2 regions of the Bradyrhizobium sp. Mp19 genome follow, and region 2 is predicted to be linked to the other one. Evidence: predicted binding sites of a transcription regulator. Region 2 holds the regulator's gene; the other holds the start of a gene.
The links. The regulator LexA, encoded in region 2, represses DNA repair genes until DNA is damaged. The targets are predictions, from matches to a motif close to TGTTCNNNNTGTGTTCNG.

Region 1 (4,892 bases), on a different contig from region 2:
ACGCGAACCGGAATCCACTTCGCTCGAAACGCTCTTACGCAAAAAGGCCGGCGCGAGGCCGGCCTTTCGGTGCGATCTGACCGCGAATGGCGGTCAGCAATTCGCTTAGTACCTGGATCAGTACTTGGCGACGATCGGGCCGCCGAAGTGATAGTTCACGCCGAACTGGGCGCTGTGCAGTTCGAGCGTACCGGACGGCACGCCGAAATAGTTCTCGCTGTCGAGGCTGCGATACAGGTATTCGCCCTTGATCGACCACTGCGGGGCGATGAACGCCTCGACGCCGGCGCCGACGGTCCAGCCGGAGTGGAAGTTGCTCTGCGAGGCGGTCACGCCGAGCGCGGTGACGCTGACCTCGTTGTTGGCCCAGGCGTAGCCGCCGGTGCCATAGAACAGCACCTTGTCGACGGCGAAGCCGAGGCGGCCGCGCACGGTGCCGAGCGAGTCGATCTTGCTGCGGGCCGTGACGCCAAGGGCGGAGACCGACGCGTCGATGTCAGCGCCTGCAGCGTCGACCTCGAGGCCGTACACGATGTTGCCGGCCTGCCAGTTGTAGCCGATGGTGCCGCCGCCGAAGCCGCCTTCCATGCTCGGGGTGCCGGAGTTCTCGCTGGCGTAGCCGCCGAAGCCACCGACGTAGAAGCCGGTCCAGTTGTAGATCGCGGCCGGCGGCGGAGCCTTCACGTAGGGGGCGCGAGCCGCCATGTCGGCGGCCATCGCCGGTGCAAAAGCGTTCAGTACAAGCATGCCGGCCGATGCCAGCAAAACAGTCCTCATTTTCAAAGTCCGAGTCCCGTTTTTCTTGCCCATTTTCTTGTTGTCCCTTCAAACTTTTGAAGAGAGCGTCACAGCAGTGTCGCGTGACGTGCCGGTGCTTCTACAGAGAAATGCCGGAAGTTGTGTATCCGCGAAACCACAACGCACCGAAAACGGCCGCGGTGAGGCGCACGCGCACACGCAACGAAAAGCCGGCGCACAAACAAAAAGGCCGGCGCGAGGCCGGCCTTTCGTCTGGATCAATCGGCTTCGCGCGTTCAGTAGCGCGCAACGACCGGGCCACCCCACTTGTAGTTCACGCGGACGGTGACGAGGTCGACGTCTTGGCGATCACGGATGGTGCTGTTCAGCGTGCCGTTGGGGGCGATCAGGTTGTAGGTCTTGTCCTGCATGAACAGGTGGTCGTATTCGATGCCCGCGGTCCAGTTCGGCGCGAAGCCAACTTCGATGCCGGCGCCGACGGTGCCGCCCCAGCGGGTGTCGCTTGCGCTGCCGACCAGCACGCCGGTCGGGGTGAAGTAGGTGTTGAAGCGGTTGTCGGTCAGCGCCGCGCCGCCCTTGGCGTAGAGCAGCACGTTGTTGACGGCATAACCGATCTGGCCGGTGAACAGGCCGAACGCGTCGATCTTGGACTGGTTGGTGAACAGGCCCGGGAAGATCGCGCTGCCGTTGCTGCCCTTCAGGTCAGCCCAGTCGCCCTGCGCTTCAAGGCCGAACACCCAGGCGCCGGCCTGCCAGCGATAGCCGATCTGGCCACCAGCGACGCCGCCCGTTGCGTCATGGCAACCGTCCGCGGCGAGGAAGATGCCGGCCGGGAGCTGGTCCCAGCAATTGTGGCTCGAGCCCCAGCCGCCGTTGGCGCCGATGTAGAAACCGGTCCAGTCATAGATCGGGGCAACCACGGGCGGCGGCGCCTTGGTGTAGGGGCGCGCAGCGAGGTCGGCGGCCGCGGCAGGCGCAGCGAACGCAATCAGAGCAACCGTACCGAGCAAAAACTTCTTCATTATCAGTCCCCCAACTCCCCGATCGGCTTCCAAACGGTCCCGAAGCACGATCCCAGACGCGAGCGCCCGCGCCATGGTTGGTAGCTATACGCTGATTCAACCGGAAACGCCGTCTCCCAAATGCAACACTCGCGGAAGAAGTAATGATAAGGCAAGCCACTGATTTGTTTGTTGTTTTTCTAAATCTCGCTGCCCGGCGTCGGCCGGCATCGAGATCGACTGCCGCTCTGTCGGCATTGGCCGCTTCTACGGCTGGTTGTGGCGAACAAAACTGGAACAATTCCGGATGCGATGCTATATCTCGAATATCGTGGATAACCGGCGCGACGGCAAAGGCGGCGAGCCGGCACCGGCGTATAGGGTCATCCACGACGCCTGCGACGTAAGTGGCGAAGGTTGAGAGTGGCGGCCGATGTCCGGACGCCCGGTTTTGAGTGGAGATGATGCGATGGCAGGAAGCGTGAACAAGGTGATCCTGGTGGGAAATCTCGGCAAGGATCCGGAAATCCGGCGGACGCAGGACGGCCGTCCGATCGCAAACCTTTCCATCGCCACCTCGGAAACCTGGCGCGACAAGGGCACCGGCGAGCGCAAGGAAAAGACCGAGTGGCACCGCGTCGTGATCTTCAACGAGGGCCTCTGCAAGGTCGCCGAGCAGTATCTGAAGAAGGGCGCCAAGGTGTACATCGAGGGTCAGCTGCAGACCCGCAAATGGACCGACCAGAGCGGCGTCGAGAAGTACTCGACCGAAGTCGTGCTGCAGGGCTTCAACTCCAACCTCACCATGCTCGACGGGCGCGGCGGCGGAGGCAGCAGCTTCTCCGATGATGGCGGCAGCGATTTCGGCTCGTCCGGACCGGTCAGTTCGGCGCCGCGCCGCGCCGTCGCCGCGGGCGGCGGTAGCCGCAACAGCGACATGGACGACGACATCCCGTTCTGAGGAGCGGTCGCGCTTCCATCGATGCCGTGAAGATCATTTCCCGGAACGGTCGTTGCGATCCGGAGTGGCAATCTCTTCGTGTGGACTATGAGGATAACCCCGTAACCATCTGCTAGAATGGCGGCGATCCGACGTGCAGGGATGCGGGTTCCCTGAACTTTGACACAGGTCGATGTAAATGATATTTACATTGACCTGCGGCATTTGATGTCTGGCCGCGAGATTCACTCGAGGGCCGCCATCATGAGCCTCGCGCCATTGCTCGACGCCGCGCCTGCGATCCCGCTTCATGCCTTTGCCGCGATGGCCGCCTTCGTGCTCGGCTCCATCCAGCTCGCCGCCCCCAAGGGCACGCTGCCGCACCGGACCCTGGGTTGGATCTGGGTGATCCTGATGCTGGTGGTCGCCGGAAGCTCGTTCTGGATCCATCAGATCCAGCTGGTCGGTCCCTGGAGCCCGATCCACCTGCTGTCGATCTTCTCGCTCGCCATGCTGGTGCTCGGCGTGACGGCGGCGCGGAGCCACGATGTCCGCCGCCACAGGTTCACGATGATCGGCATCTTCTTCGGCGCACTGCTCATCGCAGGACTGTTCACCTTCATGCCCGGGCGGATCATGCACGCGGTGGTTTTCGGTCATTGACGGGAGAGGCGAGTAGCGAATGGCGAGTGGCGAACAGGGATTTTTCCATTCGCTATTCGCCATTCGCTACGCGCTTCCCGACCAAGCAGCCGGAACCTCGGCGCTCCACCCGTAAGTGCATGAAAAAACGAAGGGAAAAACGGCTTGCCGGAGCCGCGCAAGGGTGGTTATCAGGCCTTCGATGGTCTATATGATTCCCCAGTAGAACTGACCGGATTTCCCCTTTGTCCGATAACGACGACCACAAGCCCGGCGAGCCGCCGGGACCCTCAGATATTCGTCCCGTTTCCATTCTCGACGAGATGAAGAAGTCCTACCTCGATTACGCGATGAGCGTGATCGTGTCGCGTGCGCTGCCCGATGCGCGCGACGGGCTCAAGCCGGTGCACCGGCGCATCCTCTATTCGATGCATGAGCAGGGACATACGCCGGACAAGAAATACGTGAAATCCGCCCGCGTCGTCGGCGACGTGATCGGTAAATATCACCCGCATGGCGACCAGTCGATTTACGATGCGATGGTCCGCATGGCGCAGGATTTCTCGCTGCGCGTGCCGCTGATCGACGGGCAGGGCAATTTCGGTTCGGTCGACGGCGATCCGCCGGCTGCCTATCGATATACCGAAGCGCGGCTGACCAAGGCGGCGCTGGCCGTGCTGGCCGACATCGACATGGAGACCGTCGATTTCCAGCCGAACTACGACAACTCCGAGAAAGAGCCGTCGGTTCTGCCGGCCCGGTTCCCGAACCTTCTGGTCAATGGCGCCGGCGGCATCGCCGTCGGCATGGCGACCAACATTCCGCCGCACAATCTCGGCGAGGTCGTCGACGCCTGCGTGGCGCTGATCGATAATCCGGCGCTCACGATCGACGAGCTGATCGACATCATTCCCGGACCGGACTTCCCGACCGGCGGCGTGATCCTCGGCCGTCAGGGCATCCGCAGCGCCTACCACCTCGGCCGCGGCTCGATCGTGATGCGCGGCAAGGTGACTATCGACACGATCAGGAAAGATCGTGAAGCCATCATCATCACCGAAATTCCCTATCAGGTGAACAAGGCGACCATGGTCGAGCGCATCGCCGACCTGGTGAAGGAGAAGAAGATCGAGGGCATCGGCGACCTGCGCGACGAGTCGGACCGTGACGGCTATCGCGTCGTCATCGAGCTGAAGCGCGAAGCAGTGCCCGACGTGGTGCTCAACCAGCTCTACCGGTTCACGCCGCTGCAGACCAATTTCCCGGCCAACATGCTGGCGCTGGATTCCGGCCGTCCGCAGACGATGAATCTGAAGGACCTGCTCACCATCTTCGTCGCGTTCCGCGAGCAGGTGGTGACCCGGCGGACCAAGTTCCTGCTCGGCAAGGCGCGCGATCGCGCCCACATCCTGGTCGGGCTCGCGATAGCGGTCGCCAATATCGATGAGATCATCCGTGTCATCCGGACCTCGCCCGATCCGAACACCGCGCGCGAGGCCCTGATGTCGCGCGACTGGGCGGCCCGCGACGTCGAGGCGATGATCACGCTG
Region 2 (17,529 bases):
CTCGCCGACGCGCCTGACATGCTCGTCATCATCGACAGCCCCGATTTCACCCACCGCGTCGCCCGTCGTGTCCGCGCCCGCAACCCGAACATTCCGATCGTCGATTACGTGTCGCCGTCGGTCTGGGCCTGGCGGCCGGGCAGGGCGCGCGCGATGCGACGCTATGTCGATCACGTGCTGGCGCTGTTGCCGTTCGAGCCGGAGGAATATCGCAAGCTGCAGGGACCGCCGTGCAGCTATGTCGGCCATCCCCTGACCGAGCAGCTTGCCTCGCTGCGGCCGAACGAGGACGAGCAGAAGCGGCGCGATGCGCAGCCTCAGGTCCTGCTGGTGTTGCCCGGAAGCCGGCGCAGCGAGATCAGGCATCATCTCGCGCTGTTCGGCGCGGCGCTCGGCCGGCTCAGCAAGCAAACCCCGTTCGAGCTCGTGCTCCCCACCCTGCCGCATCTCGAGGCGATGGTGCGCGAAGGCGTCGCGTCGTGGCCGGTAGTGCCGCGGCTCGCGATCGGCGAGACCGAGAAGCGCGCCGCGTTCCGCGTCGCCCGCGCTGCGCTCGCGAAGTCGGGCACGGTGACGCTGGAGCTCGCGCTGTCAGGCATTCCCATGGTGACGGCCTATCGCGTCGGCGCCGCCGAGGCGTTCATCCTGCGCCGCGCGATCCGGGTGTCCTCGGTGATCCTCGCCAATCTCGTGATCGGCAGCGATATCATTCCCGAGTTCCTGCAGGAGGACTGCACACCGGACAAGCTCGCGGCGGCGCTGGGCGACGTGCTTGCGGATTCGCCCGATCGTCTGCGGCAGCTCGTGGGGTTCGCGACGATGGACGGGAAGATGTCGACTGGCGACCAGCCGCCGAGCGTCCGCGCTGCCGACATCGTGCTGGCGGAGATGGACCGCCGTTCGGCCTAGCCAATCGATCGTGTCCTCGTTCAGTGGCGACATGCCGCTGCAACGATCCCGCTTGCGTTGAATATTTAGACCGTACTAATATTAGCAGAAGGTAATATTGACACGGAGCCAGCCATGAAGATCGACCCGGTCGCCTATGTCGGAGCCGTCATTCGCGAAGTCGCCTTCCGGGAACGCGACGGCAAGCCGGCGCGGGCGGTGATCGCGACCCGCAGCTACGACACCGAGATCGCCGATCTCTGGGATGTGCTGACCAACCCCGAACGCATTCCGCGCTGGTTCCTGCCGATCTCGGGCGACCTGAGGCTTGGCGGCCGCTATCAGTTCCAGGGCCACGCGGGCGGCGAGATCACGACGTGCGAGCCGCCGCGCCGGCTCGCCGTCACGTGGGAGTCCATGGGTACGGTCAGCTGGGTTACCGTGACACTGGTCGAGAATGGCCCGGACGCCACGCGCCTGGAATTGGAACACCTCTCAGTAATCGAGGGCGACTTCTGGGACCGCTACGGGGCCGGTGCTGTCGGCGTCGGCTGGGATCTCGCGCTGCTCGGGCTCGCGCTCTATCTGGCCATGCCGCCCGGCGAGGAATTCGACCGCGCCGCCGCGTCGGCGTGGCCGGCCACCGACGACGGCAAGGAATTCATCCGCCGCTCCAGCGAGGACTGGTGCCGGGCCTCGATCGCGGCGGGCACCGAGGAGGCAGCGGCGCGCAGATCAGCCGCAAATACCACGGCGGCCTATTGCGGCGAGCCGGAGCCGGTGAGCGGAGGCTAGAGCATGATCCGGAAAAGTGTGAAGCGGTTTTCCCTCGCGACAAACGCGAAGCGTTTGCGCGGAGATCATGCTCAAACAAAGAGCTAAAGCGGGATGACGATGCAATCTCATCGCGCTTTAGCGACCTTGCACGCCTTCGACATCCTCGGAGATCCCGTCCGCCGGCGCATCCTGGAATTATTGGCGACCGGCGAGCACAGTTCGGGTGACGTCGTTGCGGTCGTGCAGCGCGAGTTCGGCATCACCCAGTCGGCGGTCTCGCAGCAATTGCGGATCTTGCGCGACGCCGGTTTCGCGTCGGTGCGCGCCGAGGGCACCCGCCGCATCTACGCGGTCGAGCCGGCGCGGCTGCGCGAGGTCGATGACTGGCTCGACCGGTTCCGGGCGTTCTGGCTGCCGCGCCTTGACGCGATCGCGACCGAAGTCGCGCGGGGCAAACGAAAACGGCGCCATCAGGAATGATGGCGCCGTCCCGGATTCTCTTGAGCGATGCAGCTTACTTGCGCTTGTCGATCTGCACATAGTCGCGGCGCGCGACGCCGGTGTAGAGCTGGCGCGGACGGCCGATCTTCTGCTGCGGATCCTCGATCATCTCGCTCCACTGGCTGATCCAGCCGACGGTGCGGGCGACCGCGAACAGCACGGTGAACATCGAGACCGGGAAGCCCATCGCCTTCAGCGTGATGCCCGAATAGAAGTCGACGTTCGGATAGAGCTTGCGATCGATGAAGTAGGGATCGCTGAGCGCGATCTTCTCGAGCTCCATCGCGACCTTGAGCATCGGATCGTCGCCGTGGCCGGTCTCCTTCAGCACCGCGTGACACATCTTCTGCATGATCTTGGCGCGCGGATCGTAGTTCTTGTAGACGCGGTGGCCGAAGCCCATCAGGCGAACTTCGCTGTTCTTGTCCTTCACCTTGGCGATGAAGTCCGGAATGTTTTCGACCTTGCCGATGCCGTAGAGCATGTTGAGCGCGGCCTCGTTGGCGCCGCCATGCGCCGGGCCCCACAGGCAGGCGATGCCGGCCGCGATGCAGGCGAACGGGTTGGCGCCCGAGGAGCCGGCAATGCGCACCGTCGAGGTCGAGGCGTTCTGCTCGTGGTCGGCGTGCAGGATGAAGATCTTGTCGAGCGCGTCGGCGAGCACCGGGTTGATCTTGTAGTCCTCGCAGGGCACCGCGAAGCACATGTTGAGGAAGTTCTCGGCAAACGAGAGCGAGTTCTTCGGATACACGAAGGGCTGGCCGACCGTGTACTTGTAGGCCATCGCCGCCAGCGTCGGCACCTTCGCGATCATGCGCATCGAGGCGATCATGCGCTGCCGCGGATCGTTGATGTCGGTGGAGTCGTGATAGAACGCGGCCAGCGCGCCGACGGCGGCGACCATGATCGCCATCGGATGAGCGTCGCGGCGGAAGCCCTGGAAGAACCGCGCCATCTGCTCATGCACCATCGTGTGATGGATCACGCGATGGTCGAAGTCCTTCTTCTGCGCCGGGGTCGGAAGATCCCCGTACAGCAGCAGGTAGCAGGTCTCGAGGAAGTCGCCGTGCTCGGCGAGCTGCTCGATCGGATAGCCGCGGTATTCGAGCACGCCGGCGTCGCCGTCGATGTAGGTGATCTTCGACTGGCAGCTGCCGGTCGAGGTGAAGCCGGGGTCGTAGGTGAACACCCCGGCTTGGCCGTAGAGCTTGGCGATGTCGATGACATCAGGCCCAACCGTGCCGCTCAGGATCGGGAAATCGTAGTTCTTGTTGCCGATGGTGAGTGTGGCTGTCTTGCTGGATTTTGCGTCCATCGTGATATCCCCGATGAATTCGTTGCGAAAACCGACCTTGCCCAGTCGCTAAATTGCGGCCCATGGCGGGGCGGAACGGCTTGTGGAGAAAGCGTCCGGGATTGGGTAGCTCATTGCCATGTGCGCTGCAAGATGGACCCTGGAGGGGGTCCATGCAGGATCACGCCGCCTGATCGGCGAGGCGGGCAAGGCACTCCTGGCGTCCCAGCACGGCCAGCACGTCGAATATGCCCGGCGACGTTGTACGTCCGGTCAGCGCCACCCGCAGCGGCTGGGCGACGGCGCCGAGTTTCAGGTTGTTCTGCTCGGCGAAATTCCGCATCGCGGTCTCGGTGGCTTCCGCCGTCCAGTCGTTGACGGCTTCCAGCGCGGTGCGCAGGCGGCCGATCAACGCGCGCGTTTCCGGCGTCAGCAGCGCCGCCGCTTTCGGATCGAGCGCGAGCGGACGATCGGCGAAGATGAAGTAGGCGCCCGCGATCAGTTCGATCAGCGTCTTGGCGCGCTCCTTCAGGCTCGGCATCGCCCGCAGCAATTGCGCACGGGTCGCGTCGTTGAGCTTGGCCTTCAGCGCGGCGCCCTCGGGAACATAATCCAGCACGCTCTCGAACTGGGTCACGAGGGATTGATCGTCGCTCTGCCGGATATAGTGACCGTTGAGGTTCTCCAGCTTGGCGAAATCGAACCGCGCCGCAGAACGGCCGATGCCCGAGAGATCGAACGCGTCGATCATCTCCTGGGTCGAGAAGATCTCCTGGTCGCCATGGCTCCAGCCGAGCCGGACGAGGTAGTTGCGCAAGGCGGCCGGCAGGTAGCCGAGCGCGCGGTAGGCATCGACGCCGAGCGCGCCATGGCGCTTCGACAGTTTCGAGCCATCGGGACCGTGGATCAGCGGAATGTGGGACATGCTCGGCAGTTCCCACTCCAGCGCGTCGTAGATCTGCTTCTGACGCGCGGCGTTGATCAGGTGGTCGTCGCCACGGATGATGTGAGTGACGCCCATATCGTGGTCGTCGACCACGACTGCGAGCATGTAGGTCGGGGTGCCGTCGCCGCGGAGCAGGACGAGGTCGTCGAGATTCTCGTTCTGCCAGACCACGCGGCCCTGCACCTGGTCCTCGATCACGGTTTCGCCGGTCTGCGGCGCCTTGAGGCGGATGGTCGGCTTGATGCCAGCGGGTGCGGTGGCCGGATCGCGGTCACGCCACATGCCGTCATAGAGGCGGGTGCGGCCCTCGGCGCGCGCCTTCTCGCGCATCGCGGTGAGCTCTTCCGGCGAGGCATAGCAGTAATAGGCGCGCCCGGCGGCGAGCAGGCTTTCGGCGACCTCGCGATGGCGGGTGGCGCGGCTGAACTGGTAGATGACCTCGCCGTCCCAATCGAGCTCGAGCCACTTCAGGCCGTCCAGGATGGCGTCGATCGCCTCCTTGGTCGAGCGTTCACGGTCGGTGTCCTCGATCCGGAGCAGCATTTTGCCGCCGAGCTTCCTGGCATAGAGCCAGTTGAACAGCGCGGTGCGGGCACCTCCGATATGGAGGAAGCCGGTCGGTGAGGGGGCGAAGCGGGTAACGACGGAATTGGTCATGATCGAGCGAGACGTATGCGGGAACGGCCGTGGTGTATAACAGGAACCGGACATAACTAAAGCCCTGGTTGACCTTTTGCCCGCCAAACCGGGCCTGAAACCAGACTTGAAACCAGGCTTGAAACCAGACTTGGCCGGACGGCACGAATTTGGCAGAAGGTTGAGCTGACTCCTCCAGGGAACCCTTTGATGACGACTGACACGACGGCAGAGGCAGGGCGCGACTTCATCCGCGACATCGTCCAGGCCGATCTCTCCTCCCACAAGCACAACCGGATCGTGACCCGTTTTCCGCCGGAGCCGAACGGCTACCTGCATATCGGCCACGCCAAGTCGATCGCCCTGAATTTCGGCATCGCGCAGGAGTTCGGCGGCCAGTGCAATTTGCGCTTCGACGACACCAATCCGACCAAGGAGGAGCAGGAGTACATCGACTCCATCCAGGCCGACGTCCATTGGCTCGGCTACGACTGGGGAGCCAACCTGTTCTTTGCGTCGGACTATTTCGAGCGCCTGTACGATTGGGCCGAGGGCCTGATCAAGGCCGGCTATGCCTATGTCGATGATCAGTCGCAGGAGGAGATCCGCACTTCCCGCGGCACGCTGACCGAGCCCGGCAAGAACTCGCCGTTCCGCGACCGCTCGGTCGAGGAGAACCTCGACCTGTTCCGCCGCATGAAGGCCGGAGAGTTCTCGAATGGCGCCCGCGTGCTGCGCGCCAAGATCGACATGGCCGCCGGCAACATCAACCTGCGCGACCCCGTGCTCTACCGCATCCTGCACGCCCACCATCCGCGCACCGGCGACAAATGGTCGATCTATCCGAGCTACGACTACGCGCACGGCCAGTCGGACGCGATTGAGGGCATCACCCATTCGATCTGTACGCTGGAGTTCGAGGATCACCGCCCGCTCTATGAGTGGCTGCTCGACAAGCTGCCGGTGCCCTCGAAGCCGCGCCAGTACGAAATGGCACGGCTGAACCTGACCTATACGCTGCTGTCCAAGCGTGTGCTGACCCAGCTCGTCCGCGACGGCCACGTCTCGGGCTGGGACGATCCGCGCATGCCGACCATTGCCGGCTTGAAGCGGCGCGGCGTGCCGCCGGCGGCGGTGCGCGAATTCATCAAGCGCATCGGCGTCGCCAAGGCCAACAGCGTGGTCGATGTCGGCATGCTCGAATTCTGCATCCGCGAGGAGCTGAACCGCACGGCACTGCGCCGGATGGCGGTGCTGCGGCCGCTCAAGGTGGTGATCGAGAACTATCCGGAAGGGCAGGTCGAGGAGATCGAGGCGATCAACCATCCCGACAATCCGGAAGCCGGCACCCGCAAGATCGCGTTCGGCCGCGAGCTCTATATCGAGCGCGACGACTTCATGGAGAATCCGCCGAAGAAGTTCTACCGCCTCTCGCCCGGCAACGAGGTGCGGCTGCGCTATGCCTACTTCATCAAGTGCACCGGCGTGGTGAAGGACGACGCCGGCGAGATCGTCGAACTCCGCGCGACCTACGATCCCTTAACCAAGGGCGGCAACGCGCCCGACGGCCGCAAGGTCAAGGCGACGATGCACTGGTTGCCCGCGGCGCAGTCGAAGCCGGCGGAGATCCGTATCTACAATCAGCTGTTCGCCAATCCGAGCCCGAACGCGGCCGATTTCGCCGCCGACCTCAATCCGCAGTCGCTCGAAGTGCTGAAGGATGCGCGCGTCGAGCCGGCGATCGCCGAGAGTAATTCACCCGACCCGATGCAATTCGAGCGGCAGGGCTATTTCGTGCGCGATGCGGATTCGACGCCGGACCGGCTGGTGTTCAACCGAACCATCGGCCTGCGCGACACCTTCGCCAAGGAAGTCGGCGGCAAGGGCTAGCCGGGAGGAAGCGCGTCCCGCGCGGACAAGCGGACTGGGGGATCTATGCCCGATGAATCCGACGAGATTGCCTCCGCCACCATCGCCAGATGGTCGGCGGGTTTCAGCAGGCTCGATGCGAATGCGTTAAGCGCGCTCTATTCGAAGGGCGCGTTCTTCTTCGGCTCGAATCCGACGCTGTATCGCGGCCGCGACGGCGTCAAAGCCTACTTTGACGGTCTGCCGCGCTGGCACGCGCCGCGCGTTCAGTTCAGCGATGTCAGGGCAGAACGGGTCAACGCCGATCTCGTCAACATGGCGGGCATCGCGTCATTCTTCCTCGACGGCGATGCGCCCTCGCTCGCCGTCAAGATCACCTGGGTGATCGCGCGCGAGGACGGCGACTGGAAGATCGTCTGCCACCACGTCTCGTCGCAGACACCGCTGATCTAGATGTCGTAGTACAAATGGAACTCGTAGGGATGAGGTCGCAATCTGATGGGATCGACCTCCTTCTTCCGCTTGTAGTCGAGCCATGTTTCGATCACGTCGGCGGTGAAGACATCGTTGCGCAGCAGGAATGCGTGATCGCGTTCGAGCGCGTCCAGCGCCTGATCCAGCGACCCCGGCGTCGACTTCACCTCCTTCGCCTCGGCGGGCGGCAGGTCGTAGAGGTTCTTGTCGATCGGGCTGCCCGGGTCGATCTTGTTGCGAATTCCGTCGAGGCCGGCCATCAGCATCGCGGCGAAAGCCAGATAGGGATTGCAGGAGGGATCCGGCGAACGAAATTCGACACGCTTGGCCTTCGGGTTCGGCGAATACATCGGAATGCGGCAGCAGGCTGAACGGTTGCGCTGGGAATAGACCAGGTTGATCGGAGCCTCATAGCCCGGCACCAGACGCCGATAGGAGTTCGTGGTCGGGGCGCAAAGCCCGCACAATGCCCAGGCATGTGTCAACAGGCCGCCGATATAGTGGCGGGCGAGCTGGCTCAGTTCGGCATAGTCGCCCCTGTCGTAGAACAGATTGGTCTCGCCCTTCCACAACGACTGATGAACGTGCATTCCGGAAGCGTTGTCCTCGAACAGCGGTTTCGGCATGAACGTTGCGGTCATGCCGTTCTGGCGGGCGGTGTTCTTCACCACGTATTTGTAGATCATCAGATTGTCCGCCATGCGCGCGAGCGTGGTGAAGCGCATGTCGATTTCGTTCTGCCCACCGGTCGCGACTTCATGGTGATGGGCTTCGATCTGGATGCCCAGCTGTTCCATGGTCAACACCATTTCGGTACGGAGCGCCTGCATGCTGTCCGTCGGGGGCACTGGAAAGTATCCCTCTTTCGGGCGTGGCTTGTGTCCCAGGTTGGGCGCTTCGTTTGTGCCCGTGTTCCAGCTGCCTTCACCGGAATCGATGTCGTGGAAAGCGTAGTTGATGCCCTGTCCGTAGCGCACGCTGTCGAACACGAAGAACTCGGCCTCTGGACCGAAGTAGCTGGTATCGGCGTGGCCCGTGGCCTTCAGGTGGGTTTCAGCTTTTTGGGCGATGTAGCGGGCATCGCGGCTATAGGATTGACCGGTCACGGGGTCGCGGATGTTGCAGATCAATACCAGGGTGGATGAAGGGGAATACGGGTCGAGGAAAGCCGTGGTCGGGTCCGGGACGACCAGCATGTCGCTTTCCTGGATTTCCTGAAAGCCGCGGATCGATGAGCCGTCGAATCCAATCCCTTCGCTGAGGGCGTCTGCGCTCGCCGCGCTCGGCGGGACGGAAAAATGTTGCCATACCCCCGGCAGGTCGGTGAAGCGCAGATCGATCATCTGCACTTTCTCGTCCTTGATTGCCTTCACGAGATCTTCGGCTGTTGCGCATGTCGGAAACATGGCTTCACTCCTGTTATTGGAGAGCCGCGTCGTTGAGATTGTGCTGCCGTTCAGCCCCCGCGAGGCGGCTTGAGGAAGATCCTGCTCCACGTTCTGCGCTGCGAGCTGGCAGCCTCAGCTTTGGTGCGGACCGCGCATCAGCTTCATGGCGTCTTCGATATGGCGCCAGGTTCTGGCCAGCTCGGCCTCGCCTTTTGCTTCAAGCTCGATGGCGTTTTGGGCAGCTTCCGCAATGGCCTTGGCGCCATGTGCCTCGAGCAACTGCCGCGCATAGTTGTGGATTTCGATTTCTCGCATGGCGTCATACTCCTCTCGTCCTGAGCGCAACCGCAAATACCGGTCGGGCCGCGAACCGCAGACGTTGACACCTGGTCAAGCGCCCACAGTGTGCATCTTGCTGCGGCGCGATTGCAAGAGCGCTTTCCGGGCGCCCGGACCGCAGCATGGTCGTCGGTTCGCGGATCAGCAGCGGCAACACATCGCAGGTCGGACAGATGCTTTTTTGTCCGCGCCGCACCATGTCTTCGGAAGAAGGAGGTGAGGATCATGCGCATTCAACACTGGCAGGATGCTGCCAGCCTGTTGGTAGGCGCCTGGCTGGTCGCATCGCCGTTTGCACTGGGCTTTTCCGGGGCAGCTCTCTGGATCTCCATCGCGCTCGGATTGGGCGTCGTGCTGTTCGCCCTGGAGGCATTCATCATTCCGTCCTATCTGGAGGAATGGGGCGAGATGCTGATGGGGTTGGCTCTGGTGGTGGCACCCTGGACGTTCAACTACCAGCAGGGATCGGTCACGACGAGCAGCGTGCTCGCCGGCGTCGTGGTGATCGTGCTCGCGTGCTGGGAGCTGGCGATGGATCGTGATTTCGCCACCTGGTGGCACGATCGCTGGCATCACCGAGCTGGCTGAGAGGCAGCTGATTGAGACGTTGGCCTGACCGCCAACCCAAGGCGGCCGGAGAGGTTGGAACTGCGCAGCGCCGGATCCCCTCCGTGCCGCATCGGCGTAACGCGGATGCAGGTTCGACGAAGACATCATGCCCGAGACGGCGAGTACGGGACGATTCAGAAGCGTCGTCCCGCACGCGCTGGACGGCGGCCACGGCTCCTGCTGCAGGGTGAGAGTGTTTCGAGCGAAGTGGATACCGGTTCACGTAAGGAAAACGCGTCAAAACAAGATTCTGGAGTCCCCGTTCCGCTTCCATCGGAACGGGGCTCCAGTCGTCCGTCAGCAAGGTGACTCCGTCACGATGCGGCTTTCGCCTCGATCTGCTCCCAAATTCTGGTCTTGCGTGTCTCGGGCATGATGAAGACGGCGATCACGAAGCACACTGCGGGAACGACGATCGGGTAGATCAGCGCGTAGCCGATGCTGCCGGTCGCTGCGAAGGCGGCTGATGTGATGAACGGCACCAATCCGCCGCCCCAACCATTGCCGATATGATACGGCACCGAGACCGAGGTGTACCTGATCCTGGCCGGGAAAAACTCCGCCAGAAACGCGCCGACCGGCCCGTACACCATCCCGACGTAGCAAACGAGGATGAAGATGATGAAGACGGCGACCGGATAGTTGATGTGTCCCGGCTGCGTGACCATGCCGAGCCACAGATACAGCGGATAGTAGGTGATCGCGGCAAGCAGCATGCCTCCGAGGATCACCGATTTGCGGCCGATCTGATCCGACAGCCAACCAAAGAAGATCAGGCTCGGCGTTGCGATCAACAGTGCGGTTCCCACGATGTAGGCCGAGGTAACCGCATCGACCTTGGAGACCTGCTGCAGGAAGTACAGTGCCCAGAATTGACCACTGTACCAGACCACGCCCTGTCCAATCAGGACGACGATCGCGATCAAGATGTACTTGATGTTGGAGCTGAGGAATGCTTCCCGCCAGGGATTCCTGGTCATCTGTCCGCGTGCCTTGATCTCCTGGAAAATCGGCGTCTCCTGGAGCTGGAGGCGGATGTAGATGGCGATGGCCACCAGCAGGAACGAGACCAGGAACGGTACGCGCCACGCCCATGCGTCAAAGGCCTGATTGCCGGCCCAGGTTCGGGTCAGAACGATTACGGCCAGCGACACCACGATCCCGAGCGTCGGCGAGGTTTGTAGCCAGCCTGTGTAGTAGCCGCGGTGGTCATCCGGAACATGCTCGGCGACGTAGGTGATGGCGCCGCCATATTCGCCGCCCAGGCAGAGACCCTGGATCATCCGCAAGCCGAACAGAACGAATGCGGCCGTCAGGCCGATCGATTCATAGGTTGGGATGAGTCCGATCGCGCCCGTTCCCAGGCCCATTCCGCTCAAGGTAACAAGGAATGTATATTTGCGGCCGACCCGATCGCCCATCCATCCGAACAGGAAGGCCCCCAGCGGGCGAATCAGGAATCCCGCAGTGAACAGCGCGATCGTGCTCAGCAGGGCTGCGACGGGGTGGGATTGCTCAAAGAACTTGACCGACAGAACCGCGGCCAGACTGCCAAAAATATAAAAGTCGTACCATTCAATGATGTTTCCCACTGACGCAGCAACAATCACGCGACGAAAATCACTCGGTACTTGAATTGCCATGTGCTGCTCCTCTCAAATGCAAACGCTACGCCTCGCGTTTTTCAGCGATCTGTCCGCTCGCGGAGTGCGCGTGGTGCACGGCGTTGCAGGCGAGATTTTGCGAGTTCGTCCGCAACGCCTGATCTCAGGGGAGTTGTGGCCACCTGAGAGGAGCTCCAGCGGCCTTCAAGTGCCGCGAGCCGTCACTGCCTCATCCCCGTCTCTTTGGGAGTGGAGGCATCAGGACAGTCTAATCCCAACGGGATTGGTATCTTATGAGACTTTCGGCTCGATCGATTTGACGCAGGCGGCAGCTGTGGCCCGGCGCCAGGTCGGCGAGGCGCAGGACGATCCAGCTACCCGGGCGTTGCCGGGGCGGTATTCTGCATCCGTTCCGCTAGTCGGGTGACGGGGCCATCCGCTAGCCTGCCGCCCGGCAGGGATCGCAAGCGGAATGGCGGAGCAAGGCACGACGCCGGGCGGCAAACGCGGCTACGCGGGGACGTGGCCGCCGCGCGCAGTTGCGCCGGTCGGCGGCTATCTCCCGACGCGCGTCAGCATCTGGAAGCCTTTCGTCGAGACATCGCGGCAATGGGCGCGCGCGGAAGCGGGGGCGGGCCGGTTGTTGCCCTGGGTGCCGGTGGCGTTCGGCACCGGCATCGCCTTCTATTTTGCGGCCGAGCACGAGCCGGTGCTGTCGGTCGCGGCCACCGTCGCAATCCTGCTCTGCCTGCTGGCGCTGCTGCTGCGGCGGCGCAGCGTGTTTCCCGTCATCGCGATGCTGGCCGCGGTGGCCGCAGGCTTTGCGACGGCGACCTGGAAGACGGCGCGCGTTGCTCACACGGTGCTGGCGCGGCCGATGTTCTCGGTGGCGCTGACCGGCTTCGTCGAGACGCGCGACATCCGCGAGAAGACCGATCGTTTCGTGCTGCGCGTGGTTTCGATGGAGAGCCCGCGCGACATGACGAAGCTCGATCGTGTCCGGCTCTCGGTGAAGAAGGGCACCGCGCCCGATGTCGGCAGCTTCGTTGAGTTGAAGGCGCGGCTGTTGCCGCCGCTCGGGCCGCAGCGCCCGGGCTCCTATGATTTCGGACGCGACCTGTATTTCCAGGGCATCGGCGCCTCCGGCTTCGTGATGGGCGCGGTCAGGACCAGGGAGCCGCCTGCGACCGGCGGCTTTGCGCTGCGCTACGCCGCCTTCATGCAAGGCCTGCGCGACGCCATCGACGCGCGTATTCGCACCACGCTCGACGGCGACCAGCGCGCGATCGCAACCGCGCTGCTCACCGGCCGGCGCGATGCGATCTCGACGCCGGTCAACGATGCGATGTTCATCTCGGGGCTCGGCCATGTGCTGTCGATCTCCGGCTACCATATGGCCGTGGTCGCCGGCGTCGTGTTCTTCGCGGTGCGCGCGCTGCTCGCGCTGTTTCCGGCGCTGACGGCGGGGCATCCGATCAAGAAATGGGCCGCGGCGGCAGCGCTGGTCGCCGCGGCGTTCTATCTGTTGCTGTCGGGCGCGGAGGTCGCGACGCAACGGTCGTTCTTCATGACCGCCGTGGTGCTGCTCGCCGTGATCGTCGACCGCCGCGCGATCACCTTCCGTACGCTGGCGGTGGCGGCGCTGATCGTGCTTGCGATCGCGCCGGAAGCGCTGGTGCATCCCAGTTTCCAGATGTCGTTTGCCGCGACGCTCGGGCTGGTGGCGCTGGTGCAGATCGGGCTGCCGAACCTATTCGCGTCGCCCGACCATTCGGCGACCGCGCGCGTCGCGCTGTGGGGCGGACGTGAGCTCACGATGCTGATGCTGGCCTCGCTGGTGGCAGGGCTTGCGACGACGCCCTACGCCGCCTTCCATTTCCACCGCGTGACGCCCTACGGGCTGCTCGCGAACCTCGCGGCAATGCCTGTCGTGTCGGCGGTCGTGATGCCGGCCGGCCTGCTGGGGCTCCTCGCCATGCCGTTCGGCTTCGACGGCGTGTTCTGGGCGATCATGGGCCTTGGCATCGACTGGATGATCCTGGTGACGCAATGGGTCGCCGCACTCCCGGGCGCGGTCGGCCGCATGGCGGCGTTCGGCATCGGGCCGCTGATCGCAGCGAGTGCCGGCATCATCCTGCTCGGGCTGCTGCGCACGCCGCTGCGTTGGTCTGGCGCCGTGCTGCTGGTGATGGCCTCGGTTTGGGCGCTCAGGGTGCCGCAGCCGGACGTGCTGATCTCCGGTGACGGCCGCAACGTCGCGGTGCGTGGCGGTGACGGGCGGCTGCATTTGATGCACAGCGCCAAGGATGCGTTCCTGGTCAAGGAGTGGTTGGCGGCGGACGCCGACGCGCGGACCGCCACCGATGCGTCGCTCGGCGAGGGCGTCTCCTGCGATGCCGGCGGCTGCGTGACCCGGGGACCTGGCGGCGCCTTCGTCGCACTCGCGACCCGGCCAGAGGCGCTGGCGGACGACTGCGAGCGCGCAGGCCTGATCGTGACGGCGCGGCCGGCGCCGCAGGGCTGCGGGGCATCGGTAATCGATGCCGAGCGGCTGCGCCGCCACGGCGCGCTGGTGCTGCGACGGATCAGCGACGGCTACGCCGTCGATGCGGTGAAGCCCGGCGGGATCGACCGGCCGTGGTCGCCGGCGGTTCCGGGCGACGGCGAGAGCGAGACGACGCTGCGCGCGCCGGCCGCCGCGCCGCGGCCCGCCGTGGACGCGACGCCGGCCGAGACCGATCTGCAGGGCGATGATTAGCGGTGGTCCGGTGAGGGGCCGCTCGGCAGCTCGAACAGGCCGAGATGGTATTCGTCGGAATCGGGGCCGGCGTCGGGCTTCTTGACGAGGGTAAAGGAAGCCTCGGGAAATTGCTCCCAGACTTTCAGGTCGTCGGCCGTCACCGTCAGCCAACCGAACCGGAACATGTAGCGGCCCGGTTCCGTGACGCGTCCAGCCTTTTGCCATGTGACCTTATCGACCACCGCGCACGTCCTCCGTGCCCGATGATGCGCCAAGGCGCCGGCCGACGCAAACCTCCTCCTGCGCCCCGGAAGCGGGAGTCCGGGGTCGCCCGAAATTGCTTAGGTCATCCGCCGCCGAACAGCTCATTCCGCGGCGACGATGCGCTCAACCCAAGAACAGCGTTGCGAATGCGGAGGGCCGCCGCTCCACAACCTTCGGCTTCTGCTCGACCGGCGGATGCAGCGCCGGCAATTGCAGCACGCTGACGCGCTGTCCCTCGACCAGCTGGGTCACCAGCACATGGCTGCCGTCGGGGAATTCGACCGCATCATGATGCCGATCGGGCACGTCGGGCTCGACTTCGTTGAACACGCCGACGCGATAGTTCAGCGTCTTGGTCCAGATCCAGCGGCTGTCGTAGCGAACGTTCTCGGCGAAAGCGAGCTCGGTGCCCGGCAGCATGCAGACCGCGACAGTGGGATCGTTCTCCGAAGCAAAGCCGCGGGTCGACGTGCCGCGGAACGTCGTCGTGATCAGCGTCTCTCCGACAATGGCGGGGCGCGATGCCACGGCGTGCAGACTATAGTCACACATCGGATGGCTCCTCATTTCGAGGTAGCGACCCGTGCCTCTCCTTGAGGCATTAGGGCCTCTACCAGAGTGGACGATAGCGAACGAGCTTCTGCTCGTTTCTGGGCGATTGTACGACTGGTCCGAGACCGCCTCCGATCACAAACACGCGACGCTGCGCGAGAGGTATCGGAGCGCATCGGGCAGGCCGTACGCTACACTATCATGCAAGGAACGATCCGACGTGTTGCTCGTTCCCGGCCGCCGCAAGTATTTGCAATTCAGTATTTGCGATAAAGGCCGATCAGCTTGCCCTGGATGCGGACCCGGTTCGGCGGCAGGATGCGCACTTCATAGGCGGTGTTGGCCGGCTCGAGCGCGATCGATGCGCCGCGGCGGCGGAAGCGCTTCAGGGTGGCTTCCTCCTCGTCGATCAGCGCCACCACGATGTCGCCGGTATTGGCGACGTCGTTGCGCTGGATCAGCGCCATGTCGCCGTCGAGGATGCCGGCATCGACCATCGAGTCGCCGCGCACTTCGAGTGCATAGTGCTCGCCGGCGCCGAGCATGTCGGGCGGCACGCTGATGGTGTGGCTGCGGGTCTGCAGCGCCTCGATCGGCGTACCGGCGGCGATCCGGCCCATCACGGGGACCGCGACCGGACGGTTGCCGTCGTCCTCGGCGATCGGCGGCGTGCTGGCGCGCCGGCCGAGGGTGCCTTCGATGACGCTGGGCGTGAAGCCGCGGCGGCCGTTGCCGCCGCCGGCCGAGAGTTCGGGCAGCTTGATGACCTCTATGGCGCGGGCGCGGTTCGGCAGGCGGCGGATGAAGCCGCGCTCCTCCAGCGCAGTGATCAGGCGGTGGATACCGGACTTCGAGCGCAGGTCGAGCGCATCCTTCATCTCGTCGAAGGAGGGCGGTACGCCGGCCTCTTTCAGACGTTCATTGATGAAACGCAGAAGTTCGTACTGTTTGCGCGTGAGCATCTCGAGTATTCCCCCGGTTGATAGCGTCGTTCGATTCCGAGACTCTTCTGGTGGGGCCTGCAGGCGGGGCCTGACCTCAGGAGCATGTGCTCGTTGCACCTGCTTCCACGCGGCTTCCCGATTGTAGACACCAGTACTCGAAACAAATCATGAACGGACACTATATGTTCGATATGTGTTCCGCAACCACTTAATTTCCGGTGAACGGATCAGGCAACGCACAAGCGGCGGGGCGCAAAAACCCTATTCGGGCAGTGTCAGGATCTCGCATTCGCTGCCTTTGACGGCCGCAGCCGCGAACGGCGGACGCACGAGAAGTGCCCGTGCCGCAGCGAGATTCCCGAGCAGCGACGAGTCCTGCTGCGTCACCGGCATTGCGATCAGCGTCCCGTCCTCGCGCGCTTCGAGACGTGCACGCAGATAGTCCTCGCGCTGGTCGTTGGCGGCGAGGTCGCGGCCGAGCAGGGCGCTCGTGCGGCGATGATGGATCACTTTCCGGCCGTTCAGCGCCCGAATCAACGGCACCAGGAACAGGAAGGCGCAGACATAGGACGACACCGGATTGCCGGGCAGGCCGATCACCCGCATCGCGCCGAGCCGGCCATGCATCATCGGCTTGCCGGGCCGCATCGCAATCCGCCAGAACGTCATGTCGACGCCCTCGGCCTCCAGCGACCGCTTGACGAGATCGTGGTCGCCGACCGAGGCGCCGCCTGTCGTGATGAGGACGTCGGCGCCGGCCTCGCGCGCCCGGCGAATGCCGGCCGTGGTCGCCTCCACCGTGTCGGCGGCAACGCCGAGGTCGATGGTCTCGGCGCCCTCGGCGCGCGCCAGCGCCCGCAGCGCGTAGCCGTTGGAATAGACGATCTGGCCGGGGCCGGGTTGCGAGCCCGGCATCACCAGCTCGTCGCCGGTCGCCAGCACCGCGACCTTCGGGCGGCGGCGCACCGCAAGTTCCGGATAGTTCATGGCGGCCGCCAGCGACAGCGCGCGGTCGGACAGGCGGCTGCCGCCGCTGAGCAGCACCTCGCCGGCACGGAAGTCGACCCCGGCCGGGCGGATGTGCCGCCCGACGCTGGCGGCCTCCGTGATCGTGATGTGGTCGCCGTCGACGGCGGTGTCTTCCTGGATGATAACCGCGTCGGCGCCATTGGGGATCACGCCGCCGGTGAAGATCCGCACCGCCTCGCCGGCGCCGACCGTCCGCTCGAACGGCCGGCCGGCGGCGACTTCGCCGATCACCTTGAGCCGGGCCTTTAGATCAGCCGCATCGGCGGCGCGCACCGCATAGCCGTCCATCGCCGACATCGGCTGCGGCGGCTGGGTGCGCAGCGCGGCGAGGTCGTGCGCCAGGGTGCGGTGGTAGGCGGCATCGAGCGCGATCATCTCCTCCGGCAGCGGTTCGGCGCCGGCGAGGACGGCGGACAGGGCATCGGCAACCGGCATCAGGGCCACGCTCAGAGCTCCTCAATTCCTAATGTTCAAATACCAAGTGCGGTCAAAGCCCTTGCCACGTCATCCGTCGATGTCACGTGGATAGCATGAAGGCCGCGCGCCCGCGCACCTTCGATATTGGCGGCCAGGTCGTCGAAAAACAGGATCCGCGACGCCGGCACGCCGATGGCTTTTACCACATGATCGTAAGCCTCGGCGTCGGGTTTGCGGAAGCCGATGCTCGAGGACAGG

Region 1: QJT82_RS16945 (single-stranded DNA-binding protein) is a predicted target of LexA. The motif match lies at 2,043-2,060, and genes of this name have one in related genera.

Annotation. Positions count from the first base shown of each region.
Region 1 is NZ_JASAUT010000013.1:19,995-24,886, forward strand. Features, by position in the region: gene QJT82_RS16935 (outer membrane beta-barrel protein) at 118-777, opposite strand; gene QJT82_RS16940 (outer membrane beta-barrel protein) at 1,035-1,781, opposite strand; gene QJT82_RS16945 (single-stranded DNA-binding protein) at 2,230-2,721, shown strand; gene QJT82_RS16950 (DUF2306 domain-containing protein) at 2,965-3,363, shown strand; gene gyrA (DNA gyrase subunit A) at 3,588-4,892, shown strand, end outside.
Region 2 is NZ_JASAUT010000053.1:36,646-54,174, forward strand. Features, by position in the region: gene lpxB (lipid-A-disaccharide synthase) at 1-909, shown strand, start outside; gene QJT82_RS36110 (SRPBCC family protein) at 1,024-1,683, shown strand; gene QJT82_RS36115 (metalloregulator ArsR/SmtB family transcription factor) at 1,810-2,145, shown strand; gene gltA (citrate synthase) at 2,180-3,481, opposite strand; gene gltX (glutamate--tRNA ligase) at 3,642-5,063, opposite strand; gene QJT82_RS36130 (glutamine--tRNA ligase/YqeY domain fusion protein) at 5,253-6,932, shown strand; gene QJT82_RS36135 (nuclear transport factor 2 family protein) at 6,978-7,364, shown strand; gene glnA (type I glutamate--ammonia ligase) at 7,361-8,791, opposite strand; gene QJT82_RS36145 (hypothetical protein) at 8,906-9,088, opposite strand; gene QJT82_RS36150 (SPW repeat protein) at 9,338-9,700, shown strand; gene QJT82_RS36155 (MFS transporter) at 10,036-11,364, opposite strand; gene QJT82_RS36160 (ComEC/Rec2 family competence protein) at 11,798-14,083, shown strand; gene QJT82_RS36165 (hypothetical protein) at 14,080-14,307, opposite strand; gene QJT82_RS36170 (hypothetical protein) at 14,453-14,881, opposite strand; gene lexA (transcriptional repressor LexA) at 15,139-15,843, opposite strand; gene glp (gephyrin-like molybdotransferase Glp) at 16,087-17,298, opposite strand; gene QJT82_RS36185 (HAD family phosphatase) at 17,325-17,529, opposite strand, start outside.